3 regions of the Lysinibacillus sp. FSL P4-0201 genome follow, and region 1 is predicted to be linked to each of the others. Evidence: riboswitches for the same ligand, from Rfam matches in the RefSeq annotation. Region 1 holds a riboswitch; each other region holds the start of a gene.

What was found. A riboswitch is a leader RNA that binds a small molecule or an ion and turns the genes downstream of it on or off. The one in region 1 is predicted to bind S-adenosylmethionine.
Region 2: it holds a riboswitch for S-adenosylmethionine, as region 1 does, so the genes downstream of both, MKY76_RS02350 (O-acetylhomoserine aminocarboxypropyltransferase/cysteine synthase family protein) here and MKY76_RS18390 (methionine ABC transporter ATP-binding protein) in region 1, are expected to answer to the same signal.
Region 3: it holds a riboswitch for S-adenosylmethionine, as region 1 does, so the genes downstream of both, MKY76_RS20730 (bifunctional homocysteine S-methyltransferase/methylenetetrahydrofolate reductase) here and MKY76_RS18390 (methionine ABC transporter ATP-binding protein) in region 1, are expected to answer to the same signal.

The regions. Positions count from the first base shown of each region.
Region 1 is NZ_CP151995.1:3,654,770-3,659,032, forward strand. It holds gene MKY76_RS18380 (MetQ/NlpA family ABC transporter substrate-binding protein) at 45-896, opposite strand; gene MKY76_RS18385 (methionine ABC transporter permease) at 965-1,633, opposite strand; gene MKY76_RS18390 (methionine ABC transporter ATP-binding protein) at 1,623-2,651, opposite strand; SAM riboswitch class I at 2,734-2,837, opposite strand; gene MKY76_RS18395 (thioredoxin family protein) at 2,894-3,205, opposite strand; gene MKY76_RS18400 (hypothetical protein) at 3,220-3,561, opposite strand; gene gcvH (glycine cleavage system protein GcvH) at 3,653-4,033, opposite strand; gene MKY76_RS18410 (arsenate reductase family protein) at 4,115-4,263, opposite strand, start outside.
Region 2 is NZ_CP151995.1:462,646-466,908, reverse strand. It holds gene MKY76_RS02360 (homoserine dehydrogenase) at 1-232, opposite strand, end outside; gene MKY76_RS02355 (hypothetical protein) at 693-1,076, opposite strand; gene MKY76_RS02350 (O-acetylhomoserine aminocarboxypropyltransferase/cysteine synthase family protein) at 1,409-2,710, opposite strand; SAM riboswitch class I at 2,827-2,940, opposite strand; gene MKY76_RS02345 (glycerol-3-phosphate acyltransferase) at 3,096-3,728, shown strand; gene MKY76_RS02340 (DASS family sodium-coupled anion symporter) at 3,924-4,263, shown strand, end outside.
Region 3 is NZ_CP151995.1:4,110,003-4,114,265, forward strand. It holds gene metH (methionine synthase) at 1-324, opposite strand, end outside; gene MKY76_RS20730 (bifunctional homocysteine S-methyltransferase/methylenetetrahydrofolate reductase) at 317-2,164, opposite strand; SAM riboswitch class I at 2,254-2,354, opposite strand; gene MKY76_RS20735 (protoporphyrinogen oxidase) at 2,454-3,848, opposite strand; gene MKY76_RS20740 (globin-coupled sensor protein) at 4,088-4,263, opposite strand, start outside.

The sequences.
Region 1 (4,263 bases):
ATAAGTCGTTAAACTTATGTACCCTTTTATAAAATTTTTAATTCTTATTTTACCGGTACTACTGCACCTTTCCACTCTTCTAAAATGAAGTCTTGGATTTCTTTAGATGTTAATACTTCTAATAATTTTTTAATTTCAGGTTTTGATTCATCACCTGCACGTACAGCGATGATGTTAACATATGGAGATTCTTTATCTTCAAGAGAAATAGCATCTTCAATTGGGTTTAAACCGTTATCGATGGCAAAGTTAGAATTGATAAGTACTGCATCGCCTTCATCATTTTCGTACATTTGTACAAGCATTTCTGGGGCAGTATTTGCATCGAATTTAAAGTTTTTAGGATTTTCTTCAATATCCTTTAATTCTGCTGCTGTTTTATCAATGCCTTCTTTTAATTTGATTAAGCCTTTAGCCTCTAGCAATGACAGCATACGACCATGGTCAGATACTGAATTAGAAAGTAAAATTGTCGCGCCTTCAGGCAGGTCTTCTAACGTTTTATATTTTTTAGAGTAAATACCGATTGGTTCAATATGAACGCCACCTGCATTAACGAAATCATAGCCATTGTCTTTAATTTGTAGCTCTAAGTAAGGAATGTGCTGGAAATAGTTTGCATCAATATCTTTTGACTCTAAATCTTGGTTTGGTAGAACATAATCTGTATACGTTTCAATTTCAAGGTCTATGCCTTCTTTAGCTAAGATCGGTTTTGCTTTTTCTAAAATAACTGCGTGCGGTGTATTAGAAGCACCTACTTTTAATGTTACGTTTTCTTTGCTATCTGTTTGATCGCCAGATGCTGATTTTTCATCTTCTTTTTTATCTGTACCGCAAGCTGCTAATGCTAGTACAAGTATTGATAAAAATAATCCTGCTAATAACTTTTTCATTTATGACACTCCCTTTTATTTGTTTAAAATATGTTAGCGGTAAAAACCGGAATAACCCCTTTTTCTTGCTAGCGTTTATCAATTTTCTCGGTAATTAAATCACCAATCCATTGAATAATAAATACGACTACTAAGATCAAAATAGTTGCCATTAATGTCACATCTTGGCGATTTCGCTGGAAGCCGTCTAAGAAAGCTAAGTTACCAAGACCACCTGCACCAATAATTCCTGCCATCGCTGTATATCCTACAAGAGCAACAGCCGTTACAGTGATACCAGAAATCAAAGCTGGTAATGATTCCGGAACCAATACCTTCCAAATAATCGTAGAAGTTTTTGCTCCCATTGAACGGGCTGCTTCAATCACACCTTTATCAATTTCACGTAACGCAATTAATACCATACGAGCATAAAACGGTGCTGCACCGATAATTAAAGCAGGTAACGCCGCATTGGCACCGCGAATTGTACCTAGTAAAAACTTCGTAAATGGAATTAATAAAATAATTAATACGATAAATGGAATGGAACGGAAAATATTAACGAGTGATCCTGTTAAAAAGTTAACGATTTTATTTGCCCATAACTGATTGGGGCTAGTTAGAAATAGAACAATACCAATGACTAACCCAAGAATAAATGTCACAACCGTTGATATAGCTGTCATGTATAAAGTTTCATACGTAGCTTGCCACATATTTTCCCAGTCTACATTCGGAAAGAGATTAGTTAGCATTTTCAATCACCTCCGTCTGTACTTCCACTGTATTTAAATAACGAAGGGCTTCAGTGACGTTTGTCTGAGAGCCATCAATTTGCACAATCAATGTACCATATGCACCATTTTTTGTTTGCGAAATATTTCCGTGAACAATACTTACTTCTACATCAAATTGTTTCACAAGATGTGAGATGACAGGCTGTTCTGTTTTTTCACCAACAAAAATCAATTTGACAAGTTGTCCAGTTGGATAGTTTGTTTTAATTTGTGCTACCGTATCCTGTGTTTCCTTAGTGTCTGTAATTTGAGATACAAATTTCTTAGTAATAGCCGCCTGTGGGGCTTGGAAGACTTGTAATACCTCACCACGTTCCACAATTTCGCCTGCCTCCATCACCGCTACACGATGACAAATTTTGCGGATGACATGCATTTCGTGGGTAATCAGGACGATTGTTAAGCCTAAGCGTTCATTTATATCTACGAGTAAATCAAGAATGGCATCCGTTGTTTCAGGGTCGAGTGCGGATGTCGCCTCATCACATAGTAAAACCTCTGGATTATTCGCTAATGCACGTGCAATTCCTACACGCTGCTTTTGTCCCCCGGAAAGCTGGGATGGATATGCCTTATCGCGCCCTTCTAAGCCTACAAGGGCAATTAATTCCTTCACACGCGCTTCACGTTGAGCCTTTGGGAAGCCTGCGATTTCTAAAGGGAATGCAATATTTTCGGCAACTGTTCTTGACCAAAGTAAATTAAAATGCTGGAAAATCATACTTACCTTTTGTCTAGCTGCTCTAAGCTTTTGCCCTTTTATCGATGAAAATTCTTGATTGTTCACCGTTACTGTTCCTGCTGTCGGTTTCTCTAAACCGTTTAATAAACGAATCATGGTACTTTTACCAGCACCACTATAGCCGATAATGCCAAAAATTTCACCTTTATTAATAGTAAGGTTGACGTCTTTGACTGCCGTTAATTCGCCATTTGCTGTTTTGTATTTCTTTGTAATATTTTGAAGCTGGATCATAGCGAATACTCCTTTTCTCATATAGAAAACCCCTTCACTCACAGACAAGTAGAAGGGGTCACGTATGATACGTTAAACCGTTCTCTCATCTTTCAAAGAAAAATCTTTGGGTGATTTGGCACCTTTTCACATTGTGATGGTTGCCGGGCTTCATAGGGCACTTCCCTCCGCCACTCTTCATAAGAGTTCGATATATTTAATGTTTTAGTAATATATTTGATACTTTACCACGCTAGTAAAGTTCAGTCAATTGATTTTTTTAACAATTCATATAAAAATGGTACGGATTGAAAAGCATAAATCTTTTCTGTCACTTTTCCGCCATCACTGATGAGTAGACATGGAACACTTTCAATTTGATGCTCATAAGCAATGTGTTCCAAAAAGTTGATATTTGCTTTACCAATTTGTAGCTGTGGCAGTAATTGCTCAATAATGGACATCATTTTAGATGCCACTGCACACGTTCCACACATCGGTGTATATAAATAAAATGCAGTTTTCTCTCCCGACTGTTTAGCCGCTTCCCACTGCTCTATTGACCATTCTTCCATTTACTCACGCAACCTTACAAAATATATTCATTATGGATTGAAAAATGTGCACGCAGTAAGATCATTGCTAGCACTTTTCTTGGTGTTGTTTCTACTTCCTTGTATGTTGGCATTGTGCGCAGATGCTCAGCCTCTGGATAATGTCTGTCCATTAATGCACGTAGCTTATCACCAGAAGTATCTGCATCAAAAAAAGTAAATAGCTCACAGCCCTCATAGGGATCCAGTAGTTCTTCTAATTGATGCACACCAATTGTACCATTCGTACATAGTATTGTAACATTCTCATTCAAAATAGGCTCAATTTGTAGCTTATCTGAGCGCCCTTCTACTATCAAGCATTTTCCCTCGAACATTACGCCACCTCCATTTAGAGATCCCCACTTATAAGTCATTATATAACAAAAAACGCCGGTAGTTTCCGACGTTTTTCGATTATGGCTTGTCTTATTCAGCGATCATTTCTTCGTATTGCTCTGCTGTCATTAGTTTCTCAACTTCTGATGCGTCAGCAGGCTCAACAACGATCATCCATGCTTTTTCATATGGTGATTCATTAACGAATTCTGGGCTATCTTCTAAATCTGCATTTACTTCAACTACAGTACCTGAGATTGGTGCATATAATTCAGAAACAGTTTTTACTGATTCTACGCTACCGAATGGATCATCTGTTTTGATTTCGTCGCCAACTTGTGGAAGCTCAACGAATACGATATCTCCTAATTCAGATTGTGCGAAGTGAGTAATACCAATACGTACTTTTCCATCTTCTACTTTTACCCATTCATGTTCTTCAGAGTATCGTAAGTCTTTAGGTGTGCTCATGCAAAAAACCCCTCCATAAATATGTAATATATTCACTTTCAGTGTGCCATACTTCTCCTATAAATACAAGGTTTAATACGGTTATTTCCAAGCTTGCTCAAAATCTACTTCTTTAAAACCTAAAGTAACTTTTTTTCCATCTGTCACGATGGGACGTTTAATTAACATGCCATCTGAAGCAAGTAGCTCAAGCTGCTCATCCTCCGTCATTTCTGCTAACTTGTCCTTTA
Region 2 (4,263 bases), 1.5 Mb from region 1:
CTTCAAACACTACCTGCATACCTGGCTCTGCTAAGACTTCATCCATACTTGTTGTCATTAAATGTGCTGTACCTGGTACACGTTCACGACTAGCATCTGTCACTAAAATCTTCGCTACCTCTAATTCAATACCTAATTTATTTTTTAGCTCTTCTCGTTTTTCATTTAAAATATGGTAAATCCCCTGACCTACCGTTCCAAATCCTAAAATCGCTGCCTTTATAGTTGCCATTCTTGTTATTCCCTCCAACTTACATTCCGCAGTTTCATTAAAGCTAATTTTCCATGGGGTTGTGTCATGACAATTTGACACCCACCGCAGTCTTTAGCCAACTCTCTTTGTATGAGTTTCGCTATTTCTATATGTGTTAGGACACATACAAATTCAAATAATTCAAAATTTAACTTAAAGAAAATTGTAACGCAAATACACGCTTTGCACAAGAAAAATCTTTCTAGGAAGGACATTTGTTTTCTCTAGATGTGCAAAAGAAATCGGTTTCATTCCCTTTATTATACGTTTTATTAATCAATCTATAAGATTTGAACAAATATTGACTATTTACATTTCAATATATGAATGTCTTTCTTCTATTATATATATGTATGCTCAGACACTCATAACAATCCCTTTAAAGAAAAAACTCATTCCCTGTAGCAGCAGAGAATGAGCTTAAAAATATGAGGGGGTTTTAACTTGCTTTTGAAAGCAATTGATAACGATATTGTGCTAAAGCTTGTTGAACAAGACTAATCTCTTCTTCTGTAAAATTTGGTATTGCATACGTACGTTCCACTAATTGAAATGTACCATACTTCAAGTAAAACTCTGTCGCAGGAAGTGAGATATGGCTCACACCGTACTGTTCATATGCCTCAAATACTTCCTTTACAGTAAAGTCCTTTTCAGTAAAAACATGTTCTTGAAATGCTGTATGACCAAATACTTCCTGCCATTTTCTTTCGACTGATGTAAGAAGGTGTTGAATGGATTTATTGTTGACAAATACATGCCCTTCATTTAGCTCATATATTAGATAGGATACAATGTTTTGCGCACTATAGATGTTACCCATTTTAAACACTCCTTTATCATCAGTTTTTGGGAAGAGTAGTCACTGGCTAGGCAACTACTCTTCTATATATTCAAAAGTGGGGGAGCACTTATGAAAACATTTACCTTTTTTAAAAAAATTTTCGTACTGTTAACTTATTTCCTAGTATATAACATGGATTTAACAAAGTCAATAATACATATAAAATTACTTGGTATTGTTTTTTATAAGGTTCTGATAATTAACGGGTGCAGTAATAGATTGATGTAGCAACGTTTAACGCATTACCAAATGAGGCTAATCGAATGAGAAAATACGTTAACGTCACAACATCTTACCATTTTCTTTAAACTTTAAGCTTCTACTGTTTGTTCAGTTGTTGTAGCCTGTGTAATGGCTTGATCTAAATCAGCAATAATATCCTCTACTGCCTCTAAACCGATGGATAAGCGAATGAGCGACTCGGTTACACCAGCTTGAACTAATTCGTCTGCTGATAGTTGCTGATGAGTAGTGGAAGCTGGATGAATAATTAATGACTTTGCATCACCTACATTTGCTACATGTGAAAATAATTTCACGCTATCAATAAGCTTTCGCCCAGCTTCTCGTCCACCCTTTATGCCAAATGTAAGCACTGAACCGAAGCCATTTCTTAAATATTTTTTTGCTAACTCATGTGTCGGAAAATCTTCTAGGCCATTATAATTTACATACTCCACAAATGGGTGGTTTTGTAAATACTCAGCCACTGCCAATGCATTTTCATTGTGTTTAGGGATACGCAGATGAAGCGTTTCTAACCCTTGCAATAAATTAAAAGCAGCATCAGCACTTAATGTTGGACCAAAATCACGTAATAGTTGTACACGTAGCTTTGTAGCAAAGGCAGCAGAAGCTGTATCAATTCCATAACGTAGACCATGGTAAGAGGCATCTGGTTCAGTAAAACCAGGGAATCGACCGCTAGTCCAATCAAACTTACCAGCGTCTACAACAACGCCCCCTAAAGTTGTACCATGACCTCCTATCCATTTAGTTGCTGAATGAACTACAACATCTGCGCCGTATTCAATAGGTGTAGAACCGTAAGGAGAAGCGAACGTGCTGTCAATAATTAATGGTAGACCATTATCATGTGCAATTTTAGCTACTGCCTCAATATCTAAAACCTTTAAACTTGGATTACCATAAACCTCTGCAAAAACAGCTTTTGTTTTATCAGTAATCGCTGCTTTGAAATTCTCTGGGTTTGTTTCATCTACAAAAATTGTTTTAATACCATAGTTTGGTAATGTGTTAGCGAATAAATTATACGTACCACCATATAAAGAACTAGCTGCTACTATCTCATCACCAGCTCCAGCTAGATTTAAAATGGAAAATGCGATAGCTGCTGCACCAGATGAAAGTGCTACTGCTGCTGTTCCACCTTCCAATAAAGCCACACGTTTTTCAAACACATCAACTGTTGGATTGGTAATTCGTGTGTAAATGTTCCCTGCTTCCTCTAAGGCAAAAAGACGTTGCGCATGAGCAGTGTCTTTAAATACGAAAGCAGTTGAGCGATAGACTGGAACTGTGCGAGATCCCGTCACTGGGTCTGGCTCTTGACCACCATGCAACAGCAATGTTTCTGGTTTAAAATTTGTCATTGTGTACCTCCAAATGGTTATTTTTTTACGATGGTACCGGAGATGAGGAGGATTTTTCTGTAGAAAACAAAAACCCTCTTCAGCTAAGAAGAGGGTTGCGGTTGCAAGTTTTCCTCCCCTTATCTGCCAGATCCAAGTAAGAATCTGTAGGAATTAGCACCTTAGTAAGCTCATTGCTTACTGGTTGCCGGGCATCATAGGGCCTATCCCTCCGCCGCTCTTGATAAGAGTATGAGATTCAATTTCCATCGTTGTTACACAGTATAAACATAGAGTTTTTTTCTGTCAACATGTAAATTTTATTTTTTCCGAAACTTCTGTCTGCTCTTATACGTAATATGAACGCATACACTATTTTAGAAAAAATTTCGAGAGGAGTATTTTTATGGTAAAGGCCGTGATCATTTTTCTTATGATTGGCTATATAATAGGCTGTATTCACGGCTCTAAAGTGGCTCAATTTTTATCGGGGGTTGATTTAAAAAAGGCTGGCCACGGTAATGCTGGTGCCTCTAATGCCACTCTTTCCCTTGGCTGGAAGTATGGCGTTTTAGTAGCCCTCATCGATATAGGCAAAGGCGTTGTCGCTATTATAGGTGCACATTTTTATCTAGCGGACGCTATTCATTTAACAGAAGAACAAATTTGGCTGCTTACTTATATTATGGCTGCTGGGGTTATTTTAGGTCATAATTTCCCCTTCTACATGGGCTTCAACGGCGGGAAAGGAACGGCCTCCATCATTGGTATTTTACTTGCTGTTGATTGGAAGATTGGTTTATTTGCACTTATTTTATTTGTTATTTTATCCTTTGCAACAAATTATTTAATTGTAGGTGTTCTAGAATTTTATCTCGTGTTTTGTACAGCAACTTATTTATGGATTCCTGGCATTGGCCCAACCATTATAGCTCTTCTTTTTTTTGGCATAGCCATCATCCTGCACCTCGAAAATATTAAACGATTAGTCAATGGAACAGAGCCTAAAGTAACTTCTGCCTTTAAGAAAAAGGAATAATATTTAATGGATATTTTTGTATTTTTTGTGACCGTATTTTTTCTCTTTATCTACTCATATTGCTGTAAAAAACACCATTTTCACATAGATTTTTTTCTACAATAAAATAGACATATTCTTATCTCAATAAAACATTATACAGGCCGATGTTATGGATAATAATCGTCATTTTTATCGTAGAAAGGATGAGAAAATATGTCTTCACCAAAGCAAGCAGCTACAAAACTTAATTTAAAGCCACTATGGATTGGCTTGGCATTCGCGTTACTAATCATTATTACCTTTTTACCTAACAATGGTGATTTACCTATAGCTGGGCAACGAGCTTTAGCCATTTTAGCTTTTGCAGTCATCCTTTGGGTTACAGAGGCCGTTTCATATCCTGTGAGCTCGGCCATGATCATTGCACTAGTAACTGTTTTACTAGGACTCGCTCCGTCAATGGATAATCCAACTACAGAGCTAGGAACAGCTAGCGCATTAAAATTATCTTTAAGTGGCTTTAGTAATTCTGCCGTTGCTTTAGTAGCAGCAG
Region 3 (4,263 bases), 460 kb from region 1:
ACGATCCACTGCTTGGCGAGCAATTTCCACTGCACGCTTATTAATTTCTTCTGCTTTTGTGCCAAGATCATATTCATTTAACACAAGAGGCGTCCCACCAAATGTATTTGTACAAATAATATCTGCGCCTGCCTCTAAGTATTTATGGTGAATTTTTTCAATAACATCTGGTCTAGTAAGCACAAGATTTTCATTACAGCCATCAAGTTCCTCGCCACCAAAATCCTCTGCTGATAAATTTTCATTTTGTAGCATTGTTCCCATTGCGCCATCAAGAATTAAAATACGTTTCTCTAGTTGCTCTTCAATCGAGTGCTTAGCCATGTATACTTACTCCTTTTTTCTGTTCATCCAATTGCTCTATATATTTCATCAACTCTAGTGTCACATCGTAACGTAAAAATGGTGTAATAAGGTAAATCCCATTGAAATATTGCGTAGCCACTTCTACTAATTCTTTGGCAATAGCAATCCCTTCCAATGTTGCCCTTTCTTTATCTTCTCCACATGCTTTCATTCTTGTTAAGGCATCTTCAGATAATTTGATACCTGGCACTTCATGATGTAAAAATTCAGCACTTTTATAACTCGTAACAGGCATAATACCGATGTAAATTGGAGCTTGTAAATGCTTTGTTGCCTCATAAATCTCTACAATTTTCTCTTTCGTATATACTGGTTGAGAAATGAAGTAGTCTGCCCCATGCTCAATTTTCTTCTCCAAGCGTGTCACAGCACGATCTAACACACGGACGTTTGGATTAAATGCAGCAGCAACTGAAAAATTTGCTTTTTTACGAAGTGGCTTACCTGAGAAAGAGACCCCTTCATTTAATTGCTTAATTAATTGGATTAGCTCCATGGAAGATACATCATAAACACTTGTCGCACCTGGGAAATCTCCTACTTTCGTTGGATCACCCGTAACGGCCAACACATCATGAATACCTAAAGCATTTAACCCCATTAAATGAGATTGTAGACCAATTAAATTACGGTCTCGACATGTAATATGAGTTAGTGGGCGTACACCATGTGAGCTCTTCAACAATGCGCCCATTGCAATATTGCTAATACGTGGAGAGGCCAATGAATTGTCTGCCATCATAACTACATCTGCACCTGCATCATATAATTGCTTTGCTCCTTCAAGGAACCCATCAATCTCTAAATGTCTAGGTGTATCCAACTCTACTATGACAGAACGTTCACGTTTAACTTTTTCATGAAGAGGCTCATACTTTGTTGGCTCCGCTTCCCGAACAATCTCAATCTTTTTAGGCTTCGCAAGCTTCTCCTGAACCGGTGATAACTCTTCTAAATACTTCTTTGCTGCTGCAATATGTTTGGGTGTTGTACCACAGCAGCCCCCTATTAAACGTACACCTTGATCACGCAATTCAACAGCCGCTCGACCAAAATAATCAGCTTCTGATTCATAAACGACACGCCCATCCTCTAAGTCCAGAAGTGATGCATTTGGATAGGCCGACATAAATGCCTTATTAGGAAGTTCTACACCTTCAAATGCCTGAATTGTATGGTGTGGACCTAGTCGACAATTGACACCAACAATATCAGCACCTAGGGCTTCAAGCTCATGGAGAGCATTATTTAAAGACAACCCATTTTGTAGAACACCGGGCTCATGCATAGAAACTTGTGCAATAATCGGCAATTTTGTTTTTTCTCGTAGCATCTTTAAGGTTGCTGTTAATTCTTCAAAATCATAATAAGTTTCAAGTAAAAGGCCATCTGGATTCCCTGCAAGTAAGACGCTTGCTTGTTCTTCAATAGTCGCTAATATTTCATCCAAGGTTGCATCACTTTTACGAATTCCCCGAATACCACCAATTGTTCCTAAAACAAATTGACCGCCATCAGCCGCTGCTCGTTTTGCGATGGTGATAGCAGCTTCATTAAATTGTTGGACACGTGATTCCAATCCATAGCGAGCTAATTTAATGGCATTTGCACCGTACGTATTCGTTTGAATGATGTCAGCACCAGCCGCAATATATTCTCTATGAATCTTTTCAATTAACTCGGGTCTCTGAACATTCATTTCCTCATGGCAATACTCCAATCCATAGCCATATAGCACTGTGCCTATTGCACCGTCTGCCGTCAATACATGCGTTTTTAACCTTTCAAGCAATCCCATAAAATTAGCCTCTCTTCCTATGTCTCTATATAATAAAAAGCCTTCTTTCATAAAAAAAGAAGGCTTTAACGATTCATCATTGTTGTTCCTTCTCATCTTCGACTCAACGGTCTTCTGGATTTAGCACCTGACAATAAAGTTGGTTGCTGAAGCTTCAATGGGCCAGTCCCTCTGCTTCTCTTGATAAGAATTAAGTATGAATTTTTTAAATAATTAAAAGAATCATATCGTTTACTGACGAATGAGTCAAGACTATTTCACATAACAAAGTTTTTTTCCACTTAAAACCTTAGAAATTGGCAAGTTCCTTTGCAAGCTCTTCACCAATTTTTTTCCCGTTTTGAATGCAAGCACCAATACCTACGCCAAAATACGAGCACCCTGCAATCGATAAATTAGGATATTTCTCATGTAATTCTTGTAGTAATCCTTGTAATGCTTCACGATGCGCTAGATCATATTTAGGCATTTGATCAATCCATTTTGTTACATTTACAACGGTTGGCTGCTCCTCTATTCCTAGGCTCTTTCTCACATCTTCTAAAGCAACTGCTGCCAATTCTTCATCCGTCATGGCGCGTAGTTGCTCATAGGCTGGATTGATGCTCTTATAAAAGAGTCGCACAAGTAATTTATTTTCTTTCGATGTATGCTTCCATTTACGACTAGTCCAAGTTGCCGCATTACAAGTTACGTCTGAATTATGGGAAACAATATAGCCCGTTCCATCTGCTGGCAATTTAGCGTCTGGCACATCAAAACCCAAATAGATAGTAATCGCTGACGCTGTCGTAAATTGGTCAAAATAGCGGTTTAAAGATTCATCCTGTAGCAGATTTTGTACAGTATCGTTCGGTAATGCTAAAACGACATAATCTGACTCAATAATTTCACCATTAGCTAAGGAAATTGTGTAGTTCTTATCTTGTTTTTGAACATTTAGTGTAGTAACACCCTTGATAATTTCTACATCGGATAAGGTCTGTTCAAGTCGATCAATTAAAGAAGATAAACCATTTTTAAAGGATATAAATTTTTTGTTCGCTGCTTTAACAAATTGCTCACGATTCGCATCAAAGCCTTTAATAATACTTCCAAAATCATTCTTATAATCAATTAAATACGGTAAAGTAGAGCCAATAGAAAGCTGATGTAAATCTCCCGAATAAACACCTGCAAGGACTGGTGCAATTTGGTTTTTCACCAGTTCCTCTCCTAAATAGTAAGTTAAAAATTCACCAATAGAACTTTCCTTTGTGAAGCCATTGTTTGGCAATGTTAAATCCTTCAACGCTTCTTTTTTTCCCTGCTCGGAAATAAGTGTACTTTCCTCTAAGGATGCTACACTCATCGGTATTCCGAAAGTTGAATCTGCCGGAATAGCATGTAACTCATTATTCGTATAAATATAAGAAATACCTGTTTCGTTGTAAACTAATTCCGCCTCAAAATCAAGCTCCTGCACGAGTTCCATAACGCCTTGATGACGGGCTACAATAGAATCAGCACCCGTTTCCATGATGAAACCTTGTTCATGTGCTGAATATAATTTGCCTCCTAAATATGTATTTTTTTCTATAAGCACTAGACGAACATCTAAATTATGTTCCTTCACTTGACGTTGCAAATAATGAATTGTACATAGTCCTGTAATACCGCCGCCTAAAACAACAACTGTTTTCATCATAACCGCCCCTATTATTCATTCTTTCTACAGTATAATCCTTTTTCATTGAAAATTACGTTAAATCCTTTACAAATTTAGCAAAAATAGAGCTATTTCATCAGTGAAATAGCTCTTACTTTCTGAATCTCTATAAAATTGATCCTCTATAGCGATAACTTCACAACAAGCATTTAAATAGGTACTATAGTGTTTATTACGTCTAAAAATATGAAAAATAGAATGTAAATGTTAGTAGTCTATCCTTTTAAATTTTGCGCAAAGCTCGCTAATTTTTCAGCTGAATTTGTTACCTCAGTAAATGAAGTGCCTAATTCACTTAATATGCCTACAATTGCTTGTATTTTTGTTGCCATACACTCATTTTGATCTTTTGCTTCTGTCATGGCTCCCAATATACTCGTAAATTGGCCTT